DNA from 4 places in the Paenibacillus sp. FSL H7-0323 genome. Region 3 is predicted to be linked to each of the others. Evidence: predicted binding sites of a transcription regulator. Region 3 holds the regulator's gene; each other region holds the start of a gene.
The links. Region 3 encodes Rex, which represses fermentation and respiration genes when NADH is low (regulators of the CRP and FNR family bind a similar motif). Its sites were predicted from a motif close to TTGTGAAATATTTCACAA; they were not measured.
Positions count from the first base shown of each region.

Region 1: adhE (bifunctional acetaldehyde-CoA/alcohol dehydrogenase) is a predicted target of Rex. The motif match lies at 1,329-1,346, and genes of this name have one in related genera.
Region 2: MHH89_RS21830 (cytochrome ubiquinol oxidase subunit I) is a predicted target of Rex. The motif match lies at 1,818-1,835, and genes of this name have one in related genera.
Region 4: MHH89_RS20430 (formate/nitrite transporter family protein) is a predicted target of Rex. The motif match lies at 2,043-2,060, and genes of this name have one in related genera.

Region 1 covers NZ_JBBODB010000001.1:2,917,584-2,920,801, reverse strand. Annotated here, with positions in the region: gene MHH89_RS13340 (ABC transporter substrate-binding protein) at 1-1,014, shown strand, start outside; gene adhE (bifunctional acetaldehyde-CoA/alcohol dehydrogenase) at 1,422-3,218, shown strand, end outside.
Region 2 covers NZ_JBBODB010000001.1:4,839,198-4,842,415, reverse strand. Annotated here, with positions in the region: gene MHH89_RS21845 (S1C family serine protease) at 1-734, shown strand, start outside; gene MHH89_RS21840 (cold-shock protein) at 1,154-1,354, shown strand; gene MHH89_RS21835 (cold-shock protein) at 1,447-1,674, shown strand; gene MHH89_RS21830 (cytochrome ubiquinol oxidase subunit I) at 1,897-3,218, shown strand, end outside.
Region 3 covers NZ_JBBODB010000001.1:2,641,237-2,644,454, reverse strand. Annotated here, with positions in the region: gene dinG (ATP-dependent DNA helicase DinG) at 1-845, shown strand, start outside; gene MHH89_RS12040 (redox-sensing transcriptional repressor Rex) at 976-1,629, shown strand; gene MHH89_RS12035 (amidohydrolase) at 1,616-2,917, shown strand; gene MHH89_RS12030 (cell wall elongation regulator TseB-like domain-containing protein) at 3,090-3,218, shown strand, end outside.
Region 4 covers NZ_JBBODB010000001.1:4,508,534-4,511,751, forward strand. Annotated here, with positions in the region: gene MHH89_RS20425 (MFS transporter) at 1-652, opposite strand, end outside; gene MHH89_RS20430 (formate/nitrite transporter family protein) at 1,112-1,939, opposite strand.

The sequences.
Region 1 (3,218 bases), 280 kb from region 3:
GAATTTAAGGATCAAATTAACCCGGTTCTCCAAAATCAATTTATCATTGACGGAAAAGTATTCGGCGTAACTCAAAAGGGTTATGTAACAACCACAATGATCAACAAAAAAATGTTGGATGAAAAAGGCGTTGCTGTTCCATCTATGGATTGGACTTGGGATGATATGCTGAATACCGCGAAAGGTGTAGCTGATACCAAAAAAGGGATTTCCGGTATTGCTCCAATGGGTAAAGGGAATGAAGCAGGCTGGAACTGGACCAACTTCCTGTTCGAAGCTGGCGGTGAAATTCAGAAGATTGAAGGCGGTAAGGTTGTAGCTACTTTTAATTCTGAGGCTGGGATTAAAGCGCTGGATTTCTACAAGAAACTTAGATGGGAAGCAAACGCGATTCCTCAGGACTGGGCACTGGGCTGGGGTGATGCTGTAGGCGCATTCCAACAAAGTCGTACAGCAATGGTAATGGCTGGATCTGACGGTGTTATTGAGCAAGCGTTGAATCAAGGCGGTCTGAAACCAGAAGATGTACTTACGTATCCAATGCCTGCGATGGAAAAAGGCGGAAAACACACTGGGGTACTTGGTGGTGACTACCTTGTAATCAATCCAAATGCAACACCAGACGAGCAAGAAATGGCATTCCGTTATATTACATTTGATTACTTCTCCGATAAAGGTCTAGAAGCACTGGATGCGGTTCTGCAACAACGTACAACGGATGGCAAATACTTTATTCCGCCGCTCTTAGATTACTATTCTGCAGATTCTGACTTCGGCAAGAAAACAAAAGCTGTGTATGATAAATATACTAATGTATATCAATACAGCCCTGATATTTTAGGCTTGCTGGACGGTAAACCGGAAGCGCAATACAATACACAGGACTACTACGCAACCATGTCCAATGTAATTCAAGAACTGTTCTCCAAAAAAGGAACAGATTCCAAGACACAGCTTGAAGCTGCTGCAAAAACAGTGCAGGAGAAATTCTTCGATACAATTAAAGTAGAATAGGCAAGGAAGGACAGAACCGGCTCCATTAGGAGTCGGTTTTTTATGTTTATATTATTGATATTTTTATAAATCAACACGACGGATGGCTTCCGACTTTTTTTTAGAGGGTCATGAGAAAAATAGAGTGTCAACAAAATTAGATTTGTATTTTTAAAATATTTTTGCGAGCGGAAAGGTAGGAAATGGGTATCGGTTCTTGTCTTTTTAAACATAAACTTTAGATTTAAGGAATAATAAAGCATAAATAATGGTAAAAAACCTATAATATGATCGAATGAAAGCGCTTTGAAAACAAATCAAAAAAACTTTATACTTTGTGAAAGATTTCACTATACAAGGTGGAAATGATGTGATAAGATAAATGTGTAGAGAAAAACAACCTAAAAATTGACAGGAGGACGAGGGAGATGGCAGTTAAGAACGAAGTCGCCGCCCAAGTTAAACAAACTACCGCTGAAGAGTATATTCAGACTTTGGTGGATAAAGCGAAAAAAGCACATGAGGCATTCATGGCGCTGGATCAAGAGCAAGTTGACACAATCGTTCATGCAATGGCGTTGGCTGGACTCGACAAACATATGTACCTCGCTAAATTGGCTGTAGAAGAAACTGGCCGCGGGGTTTACGAAGACAAAATTACTAAAAACATCTTCTCGACAGAATATATCTGGCACGGAATTAAATACGATAAAACAGTAGGCGTTATTGAAGACAATGCTTATGAAAGCTTCCAAAAAATTGCTGAGCCCGTCGGAATTGTAATGGGTATCACACCGGTAACCAACCCTACATCCACCACGATGTTTAAAGCGTTGATTTCGATTAAGACACGGAACCCTATTATATTCGGTTTCCACCCATCTGCGCAAGAGTGTAGTGCAGCAGCTGCTAGAATTCTTCATGATGCGGCTGTAAAAGCTGGCGCACCTGAGAATTGTATCCAATGGATTGAAATGCCAACGATGGACAAAACAAACGCTTTGATGAACAACCCTGACGTTGCACTTATTCTCGCAACAGGCGGTTCTGCAATGGTAAAAGCAGCTTATAGCTGTGGTAAACCAGCTCTTGGCGTAGGTCCTGGTAACGTACCTGCATTCATCGAAAAGAGCGCGGATATCGATCAAGCCGTAACGGACATCATTCTTTCCAAAACATTTGATAATGGTATGATCTGCGCTTCCGAGCAAGCTGTTATTATCGAAGAACCAATCTTCGATCAAGTGAAAAAGAAAATGATCGCTAATGGCTGCTACTTTGTTAACAAAGAAGAAGCTGCCAAACTTACTAGCGGCGCTATGAACGTTGATAAATGTGCGGTTAATCCAGCAATCGTTGGACAATCCGCAGTGAAAATTGCTGAAATGTGCGGCATTCAAGTTCCTGCCGGCACTAAGATTCTGGTAGCAGAACTTGAAGGTGTAGGCACTAAATATCCATTGTCCGCTGAAAAATTGAGTCCTGTGCTTGCTTGCTACAAAGTTAAAAACGCAGATCAAGGTATTGAACGCGCAGCACAAGTTGTTGAATTTGGTGGTATGGGCCATAGTTCGGCTATCCACTCCAACAATGAAGAAGTAATCATGAAGTTCTCTAACCGTCTGCAAACAGGACGTATTCTCGTTAACTCGCCTTCCACTCATGGTGCGATCGGCGATATCTATAACACTAACATCCCTTCGTTGACGCTGGGCTGCGGATCTTATGGTCGTAACTCCGTGTCGCAAAACGTTACAGCAATCAATTTGATCAACGTGAAAAGGGTGAATCGTCGTACCGTGAATATGCAATGGTTTAAAGTACCTGACAAGATCTATTTCGAAAAAGGCGCTACTCAGTACCTGACCAAAATGCCTGATATCACACGTGTCGCAATTATCACTGACCCAATGATGGTTAAGCTTGGATATGTTGAGAGAGTTGAACATTACCTGCGTCAACGCCAAACTCCTGTAGCAATCGAAGTGTTCTCGGAAGTTGAACCAGATCCATCAACAACTACAGTTGAAAAAGGTACTGCAATGATGAACAGATTCCAACCGGACTGCATCATCGCACTTGGCGGTGGTTCCCCAATGGATGCTGCAAAAGGAATGTGGTTATTCTATGAACATCCAGACGCAGACTTTAATGGTCTGAAACAAAAATTCATGGATATCCGTAAACGGGTTTACAAATTCCCTAAACTTGGAAACAAAGCTAAG
Region 2 (3,218 bases), 2.2 Mb from region 3:
ATAAAGTAAGCGACATTGCGGTACTCTCTATTGATGCCAAAGGAATCGATACCATCGCGCAGCTCGGTGATTCCTCTAAGCTTCGTCTAGGTGAAACGGTCATTGCTATCGGTAATCCGCTAGGACTTGGTGATACATTGACCTCGGGGATTGTTAGCTATACTGAACGGATGGTTCCCGTATCCCTTAATCAGGATGGAGTATATGACTGGGAACAAGAAGTGATACAGACCGATGCGGCGATTAATGAAGGAAACAGTGGCGGCGCATTAGTGGATCTGGATGGCAAGGTCATTGGAATTAACACAATGAAGATTTCAGATACGGGTGTAGAGGGTCTGGGTTTTGCAATTCCTGCGAATCATGTGATAGATATCGCTAATGAGCTGGCTGAAAAAGGACATATTGCCCGTTCGTACTTGGGTGTATATTCAGTTGATTTGAACAATCCGTACGTTCCACTAGCAGAAGATCAACGCAATGAATTGAACCTGCCGAACAGTGTTAAGGATGGAGTAGTTGTTCTAGAAGCCGTTGGCCCTGCGAAGGAAGCTGGACTGCAATTCAATGATGTCATTACCAAATTTAATGATCAATCAATCATATCTACCCTTTCTCTTCGCAAGTACTTATATAATCATACGAAGATCGGTGATGATCTGAAAATTACTTACTATCGAAACGGCGAGGCCAAACAGGCAACAGTTAAACTTCTTGAAAAACCACAGGAATAATATGCTGGAAGTCGGTATATAATGATATAGCAGTTACGACAAGTAGAGCGGACTACCCCTTCGATTCCGAGGGGGTACCTTCTTGAAAAAGCGGATAAAAGTAACGTTTTTGGAAAAGCTATTTTTCTAAAACCATGATAATTATGCCAGAAAAAGGATCTATTTAGGGAATAAACACTAAGTGGCAGCCCTTACATTGGAAGGTAATACTTATTAGGGCAAAACCGGATATATTCGGATGCTTGCTTGCCTTTGCTAATCAGGTGTGGTAATATGATATCAATCATACATTTAGTCCCTAATTCTCGCATTGAAAAGGGCTGTCATATTTGGTAATACAACCTTTTTCAATGTGTGAATTTTTTCTTTGTTTGAAGATAAAAAGAACATATTAATTTAAATTTGTGGAGGTAACACACATGCAAACAGGTACAGTTAAATGGTTCAACGCAGAAAAAGGATTCGGATTTATCGAAGTTGAAGGCGGAAGCGACGTATTCGTTCACTTCAGCGCAATCACTGGCGACGGCTTCAAAACTTTGGACGAAGGCCAACGCGTTGAATTCAACGTTGTTCAAGGCAACCGTGGACCACAAGCCGAAAACGTTGTAAAACTGTAATAATAGAAGAAACCGTCCCAGCTTGTGAAAGTTGGGACGGTCTTTTTATATCTAGTTACTCACTATTGACTTACAGGATGGGAGGAACGGCAATGAACTACCGGAAGAAACCTTTGGAAGAAATACCGGAAGAAAATACCGCAATTTGGGCATGTACCAATGAGGGATGCAACGGATGGATGAGGGATAATTTCGCATTTGAACATGCGCCTTCTTGCCGTCTATGTGACTCTCCAATGGTTCGCAGCACGAAGATGCTACCCCAATTGCTTAATTCGAATGGCGATCTCAAATCGCTGAAGAAGGGTATTTCCATCTAACCAATACCTAAATGAGTCAAGCATTTAATAGAACGACGAACCACTCAAGACGGGTAAACCGTCTTATTTTTTTTGCTTTCTTTATGCTAAATTGTGATCTTTGTCACAAATCATTTGAATTTCACCGTTAAATGACTATCTTTATGTGACATTTATCACAAAAAGAAGTTTAAATTTTTGACAGAATATAATTAACGAAAAGGGGAGAAGGAAGGGACAAATATGGATACAGTAATGCTGTCGCGTATACAATTTGCGTCGACGACAATATTCCACTATTTCTTTGTACCGGTATCAATCGGACTAGCGCTCTTGATTGCAATCATGGAGACAATGTACGTTAGAAAAGGTAATGAAGAGTACAAAAAAATGGCGCAGTTCTGGGGAAAGCTATTCCTCATCAATTTTGCAGTAGGGGTAGTTACAGGAATCTTGCAGGAATTTCAGTTCGGGATGAACTGGTCCGATTATTCACGTTTTGTGGGTGATGTATTCGGGGCTCCACTTGCAGTTGAGGCATTGGCAGCCTTTTTCCTCGAGTCTACTTTTATTGGGATATGGATATTCGGCTGGGATAAGGTGTCCAAGCGAGTACATTTACTGTCCATCTGGCTGGTAGCATTCGGTACGATGTTATCTGCATTCTGGATTCTAGCGGCTAACTCTTTTATGCAGCATCCTGTGGGTTTTGAGATAAATAATGGACGTGCAGAAATGAATGATTTCTTCGCGCTTATTACGAACGGACAATTGCTGGTTGAATTCCCACATACAGTACTGGCTGCTTATGCAACAGGTGCTTTTCTTGTAACTGGTATTAGTGCTTATAAAATATTGAAGAAACAAGAGGTTTCTTTCTTTAAGAAGTCTTTTCAGATTGCAGCCATCGTAGGGATTATTTCTTCTATTGGTGTAGCTGTTGCTGGTCACGCCCAAGCGCAATATTTGGTTGAAACTCAACCAATGAAAATGGCAGCTTCCGAAGGACTGTGGGGTAAGAGTGGTGACCCGGCACCTTGGACCGTATGGGCAAACATTGATCCAAAGAATCAAATCAGTAGTGGAGAATTTCAAATTCCTTATATGCTGAGTTTCCTTTCATATAGTAAATTTTCCGGTGAAGTTAAAGGTATGCTTGAGCTGCAAGCGGAGTATGAGCAAACCTATGGCCCCGGTGACTATATTCCACCTGTACGTACGACATTCTGGAGTTTCCGGATCATGGTTCTAGCAGGAACGTTAATGATTGTATTGGGAATGTACGCTATGTACTTAATGTGGCGCAAAAAAATGGACCGTCCGAACACTTGGTTTATGCGGTTTATGTTATGGGGCTTGTTGCTTCCTCCGATTGCGAATACAGCCGGTTGGGTTATGACCGAATTCGGGCGTCAGCCATGGACGGTATTCGGACTGATGACAACGGAAGACAGTGTGTCGCCTAATATTACAAGTGGTCAAGTTCTGTTCTCCGTGATTTCTTTTACAACGATTTATTTAATTCTAGGATTAGTGTTGGTCGGATTGTTTATTAAAGTGATTAA
Region 3 (3,218 bases):
ATGTTAGCAGCCAGCTTAAAGAGTTGTTCTTCGATAAGAAAAAAAGCATCGTGCTTACCTCGGCGACGCTGTCTGTAGATAAGTCTTTTCAATTTATGATTGATAATCTCGGACTTAACGAAGCTGCGGAAGAAGGACGTCTAATGACCTCACTTCTTCCTTCTCCCTTTAAGTATCGCGAGCAGGCACTGTTAGTTATACCGCGTGATTTTCCTAGTGTGAAGGGCAGTGTGGGCGATGCTCGATTTGTCGATACACTCGTACAGTCATTATCGGAAGCTGCTAAAACAACACGTGGGCGGATGCTGGTTCTGTTTACTTCTTATAAAATGCTGCGTCAGGTATATGATCCGCTTAAAGAGGCTTTGGCCTCACAAGAGATTACGGTGCTTGGTCAAGGCGTGGAAGGTGGCAGCCGGAGCAAGCTGATCCGCCGCTTTCAGGACAGTGCAGCATCCGTATTGCTGGGGACGAGCAGCTTCTGGGAAGGTGTAGATATTCCAGGTGAAGCACTGACTTGCCTGGCCATCGTGAGACTTCCGTTTCAACCACCGAATCACCCGTTGGCGGAAGCGAAGTCGGAGTTATTGCAGGCCCAGAAGAAGAATCCGTTCATGAAATTATCTGTTCCTCAAGCGGTTATTCGTTTTAAGCAGGGATTCGGAAGACTGGTTCGCACGGCGCAGGATCGCGGAATAGTTATTGTTTATGATACAAGGGTTATTGAATCTCATTACGGGAAGTATTTCCTTTATTCATTGCCTGGTCCCAAAATGGAGCATATGCTTACTGATCAAATGGTCCCTCGCATAGCGGAATGGCTAGAGGATGGCGGCGCTTCTTAAAACGCTCGTCTTCAGTTTAGCTCCTCCTTATCCTTAAGGGCGGTGTGTTACAGTACCGTCCTTAATAAGGAGAGGTAGACGTTTGAATATGGATTTTCACAAGAACATTACTATTTTTAGGAGGAAAAATATGAAATCGGATAAAATATCAGAAGCCGTTGTTCGCAGACTACCTGTGTACTTGCGTTTTTTGAATGATCTCCAGAATCGCGAAATATTAACAGTTTCCTCTCAGGAACTTGGACAAAAGCTTGATCTTAATCCCGCACAGATTCGTAAGGATTTAGCATATTTTGGTGACTTCGGCAGAAAAGGTATCGGCTATGATGTAACGTATCTTATTGAGAAAATCCGTCATATCCTGAAGCTGGATCAACAGCTTAATGTAGCTTTAGTTGGAGCAGGTAATCTCGGACATGCCTTGTCTAATTACAATGCATATCTCAAAGATACTATGAAAATTACGGCTATATTTGATTCGTACGCTCCTAAGGTTGGACGTAAGATCAACTCCCTTACTGTGCAACCGATGGATGAACTAGGCAGCACAATTCGTGAGCAAGGTATTCGCATTGCCATTATTACCGTACCTGATTCAGAAGCTCAAAATGTAGCAGATATCCTCATTTCTTCTGGGATTGAAGCAATTTTGAACTTTGCCCCTGTGATTCTGAAGACACCACCGAATATCCGGGTGCATGCAGCTGATTTTACAACTGATCTGCAAAGTCTTGCTTATTACTTGCGGGATGGAAAGGAAGAAAGTGAACATGAACAACAATAAAACGATAATTAAGGGCGGGTATTTTCTGACTCCGGGAACGGATGAGCCGGTTCTGAGTGGATATATGACTATTGAAGATGATTTAATCACTTACATAGGAAAAGAAGAGCCTCAGATGGAAGCTGGAGTGCAAGTGGTTGATGGCAGCCGTCTGCTGTTCATGCCTGGACTTGTAAACACACATGGTCATGCGGCGATGTCTTTGCTGCGTGGATATGGAGATGATTTAGCGCTACAAGTGTGGCTTCAGGAGAAGATGTGGCCAATGGAGGAAAAGTTCTCCGGTGATGATGTATACTGGGGAACCTCCTTATCTGTATTGGAAATGCTGAAGGGTGGAACTACGACCTTCCTCGATATGTATGATCATATGGACCGAGTAGCCGAGGTAGCTGAGTTATCAGGTATCCGTTCCGTATTGATGCGTGGTGTGATCGGGTTATGTCCAGAGGATGTACAGAATCACAAGCTTGCGGAAGCGATTTCTTTTGCCCGTAACTGGCATGGAAAGGCTGACGGTAGAATTACTACTATGATCTCGCCACACGCCCCTTATACTTGCCCTCCGGACTTCCTGGTTAAGTTTGTGCAGGCAGCGCATGATCTGGATTTACCGATGCATACGCATATGTCCGAAACGAAACGTGAAGTGGAACAAAATGTGGCGGATTACGGGTTGCGTCCTGTAGCTCACTTAGAGAAGCTTGGCATGTTTACACGTCCCTCGATAGTTGCACATGGTGTTCATTTAAATGATGAAGAGATTGAGATCTTGGCTCGCCATAATGTGGGTGTATCTCATAATCCGGGCAGTAATTTGAAGCTGGCTAGCGGAGTGGCTCGGGTTACTGATCTTCTAAAAGCTGGTGTGAAGGTGTCTCTTGGCACGGATGGCGCGGCAAGCAACAATAACTTGGATATGTTTGAAGAGATGCGGCTTGCAGCTCTCATTCATAAGGGTGTCAGCGGTGATCCAACGGCTGTTCCAGCTCCAGAGGCTCTGCGTATGGCTACAGAATATGGCGCGCAGTCCATCTTTTTAAATAATGTAGGCAGACTTGCTGTAGGGATGAAAGCAGATTTCATTGCTGTTGATATCGATCAGCCGCATTTGCTGCCACACACAGATCTGTTGTCTCATGCAGTTTACTCTGCTAGCGCTAAGGATGTTGAGCATGTGTGGGTGAATGGTAAACAGGTCATCAAGCATGGACAATGCTTAACCCTGGATGAGGAAGCTATCCGGCGTAAAGCGCAAGAAGCCTTCGAAGGTTTATTGAAGCGTTAAGTCTGGAGAATAACGAATAAATAATAGGCTGCGACTTTTTGCTTTTAGCAAAAGTTGCGGCCTTTTGTGTATTTTTAAGGCTGGGAAAGCTAGAAAATTATGAAATTTTGGATAAACGCGCGGGTGTGTTATATAATCAAAAAAGATATATTACTAGAAAGGGAGCTGTACCTTGAAGAAAAGGAAAAAATGGATCCTCCTGGGGTCAGTTCTGATTCTGCTCCTGGGGTTTGGACTTATCCAGTTCTATGCCTATATTATGAAAGATCAATGGAACGAGCGTGATATCGCTAAGGATGTT
Region 4 (3,218 bases), 1.9 Mb from region 3:
AAATACGAGTATGCCCCATTAGCTTCCACGTGGATTGTTTCTCTGGTTCATTCTTCTGATGCCCCATTACCTCATGCGCAGGTTCTCCACCGATTTTCTTCAGATATATAAAAAAGAAACCCGCAAATACCGCCGAGGTTACACCATTCATTACAAAGCTTAGCATATAGGAAATATCGGCCAAAAAACCACTTAATGCCGTCCCCAGTGCTACACCAATATTATTGGCGACATAAATAACATTAAACAGCTCACCACGCTGCTTCGTGAAACGAAAGCCGATAAATGCCTGAATGGCAGGTAATGATAAGGAATTAAATAATCCTACCAGTCCCATTGCTACCATAAATAACGTCCAGTTGTTACTAGCTGCCGGCAAGGTGAACAGTGCCAAAGCATTCATGGCGAGCGCTCCGACAATCAGCCGGTTCACGCCTACCTTATGATAGAGTGAGCCCCCGAGTAGTTGACCCACGATCCCACCAACCGATTGAATAAGAATCACCAGTCCAGCATCTGACATGCTGCGTCCAAGCTCATCAAATACATACATCGTAACGAGCGGCCACATCAGCGCACTACCTGTTGCGTTAATTAGGCTGGCAATTAGAAATATTTTCACTTCTTTTGGATATGCCTGTAAAAACTTCATAAGTAGTGTACATCCCCTGTTATATATGTGTCATTAATTCATCCAGTATCATCCCAAAACAGGGCTATGAGCAAGCATACACATTGACGTTTTATCGTGATAAAGTACGCATGAAATCTAGAGGATAAGACGCACATATCGCATGAAATATCCCGTCTTCCTTGGGGTTCACGTCCGCAGTCCTCCCTAGTTCTAATATCTATTCTTATTTTAAAGCCGTGGCTGTCGTCCGTAAAGCAAACAAACAAGAAGAAACTGATTCGCTTTTAGAAAGACGGGGTAATAGAGCCTAGAAACACTCCCCCTTCAAAATTCGCCGTGATCCGATTTCGTTCCCCCGAGCGCGGATATATCACGGCGGATTTTTTTGTGTCTACATAACAAAAAGCACCCCTAAAACATTAACGCCACCAATAAGGCAGACCTTGAATGTTTTATGGAGTGCTCTATAAGACGAGCTTAAGCGTGTTTTTTGACACTGCTGCCGGACATGCTATCTACGGATTGAATAGCCGTAGGTGCTTTACGCAAGTATGCCATCCAATAGGCAGCTGCGACAAATATTGCCCCACCCGTTAGATTTCCGAGCCAGACGGGAACAAAGTTAGTGAAGTATTGCCCCCATGAATAGTAACCTTCAAAAATAGCTGCTGGAATTAGGAACATGTTAGCTACAACGTGCTGGAATCCGATCGCAACAAAGGCCATCGTCGGGAACCAAATACCAAGGATTTTGCCGCTGAAGTTATCTGCTCCATAGGAGAGCCATACGGCCAGCGCAACGAGCCAGTTACAGCCGATACCCGAAACAAATGCCGGAAAGAATTCTGCATCGATTTTATGACCAGCCATATCCACCAATTTTTCTAAATACACACCCTCTGAAGTTAAACCCACCACATGACCGAAGAAATAAGCTACAAATAATGCCCCTGCCAGATTACTAATCGTAATGAGCAAAAGATTCTTCACAACTTCCCAGAAAGAAATCTTCTTAGCCATAAAAGCGAGCGGCACGGCCATCATATTCCCTGTCAGCAGTTCTCCACCTGCAAGGAGTACCATGATCAGCCCAACGGGGAAGACTGCGGCTCCGATAAAGTTAGCAATGGAACCCCATTCCTGTGGTGCGCCAGCAATGACGCGAATATCTAATAAAAACCCGAGCGCAATAAACGCTCCTCCCAAAAAGCCCAGAATAAGTACGGTACTTAGCGGATTATGAGCTTTTTTTATGCCGTTCTCTACAGTTACTTCGGCAATTTGCTGCGGTTTGCTATAAGCCATGGTTCCTATCCCCTTCATCTATTTACTTCAAATTTGTTCCTTTATGACCATTGTAGCGTGTCGTAAAACACATTAACGTGATAATTATCACTTTGAGAAAACTAAGTGAAAGTTTTCACTGACATGTCAAATTTACTGCGACCTGTGCACAAATAGAAGTTTGTGTATGACCGGCTAAGCCAGCATATCTTGTTTCGTTGGATTACATTTGAGCGTACGCAGCAGCTATCGGACACCGTTGACCCTATATGCAGCTTTTGAGCACATTTGGCTCGCTATCGGACCCCATAGTCGCCATTGGCACCAAAAACACACTAGTTGTAACTCGTTCTATGTAATAGCTGCACTGGAGTCCGAAATCACGCTCAAACGGCGATTAATTGCTAAATAGAGGCTTCTGAGTCCGGAAAATTCTGAGGTGGGCGGTTTCTCAGCATGATCGGACTCAGTTGACCCTATTCGTAGCTTTCGAGCACATTTGGCTTGCTATCGGACCCCATAGTCGCTATTAGCACCAAAAACACACTAGTTGTACCTCATTCTATGTAATAGCTGCACTGGAGTCCGAAATCACACTCAAAAGGCGATTATTTGCTAATTAGCGGCTCCTGAGTCCGAAAGCTTCTGCGGAGGGCGGTGACTCCGCATGATCGGACTCAGTTGACCCTAATCGCAACTTTCGAGCACATTTGGCTCGCTATCGGACCCTATAGTCGCTATTGGCACCAAAAACACACTAGTTTTATCTCGTTCTATGTAATAGCTGCACTGGAGTCCGAAACCACGCTCAAACGGCGATTATTTGCTAATTAGCGGCTTCTGAGTCCGAAAGCTTCTGCGGGGGGCGATGACTCAGCACGATCGGACTCAGTTGACCTTATTCGTAGCTTTTGAGCACATTTGACTCGCTATCGGACCCCATAGTCGCTATTGGCACCAAAAACACACTAGTTTTACCTCATTCTATGTAATAGCTGCATTGGAGTCCGAGACCACGCTCAAACGGCGATTATTTGCTAAATAACGGCTTCTGAGTCCGAAATCTTCTGCGGAGGGCGGTAACTCAGCACGATCGGACTCAGATAACCTTATTCGTAACTTTCGAGCACATTTGACTCGCTATCGGACCCTATAGTCGCTATTGGCACCAAAAACACACTAGTTGTACCTCGTTCTATGTAATAGCTGCACTGGAGTCCGAAATCACACTCAAAAGGCGATTATTTGCTAATTAGCGGCTCCTGAGTCCGAAAGCTTCTGCGGAGGGCGGTGACTCCGC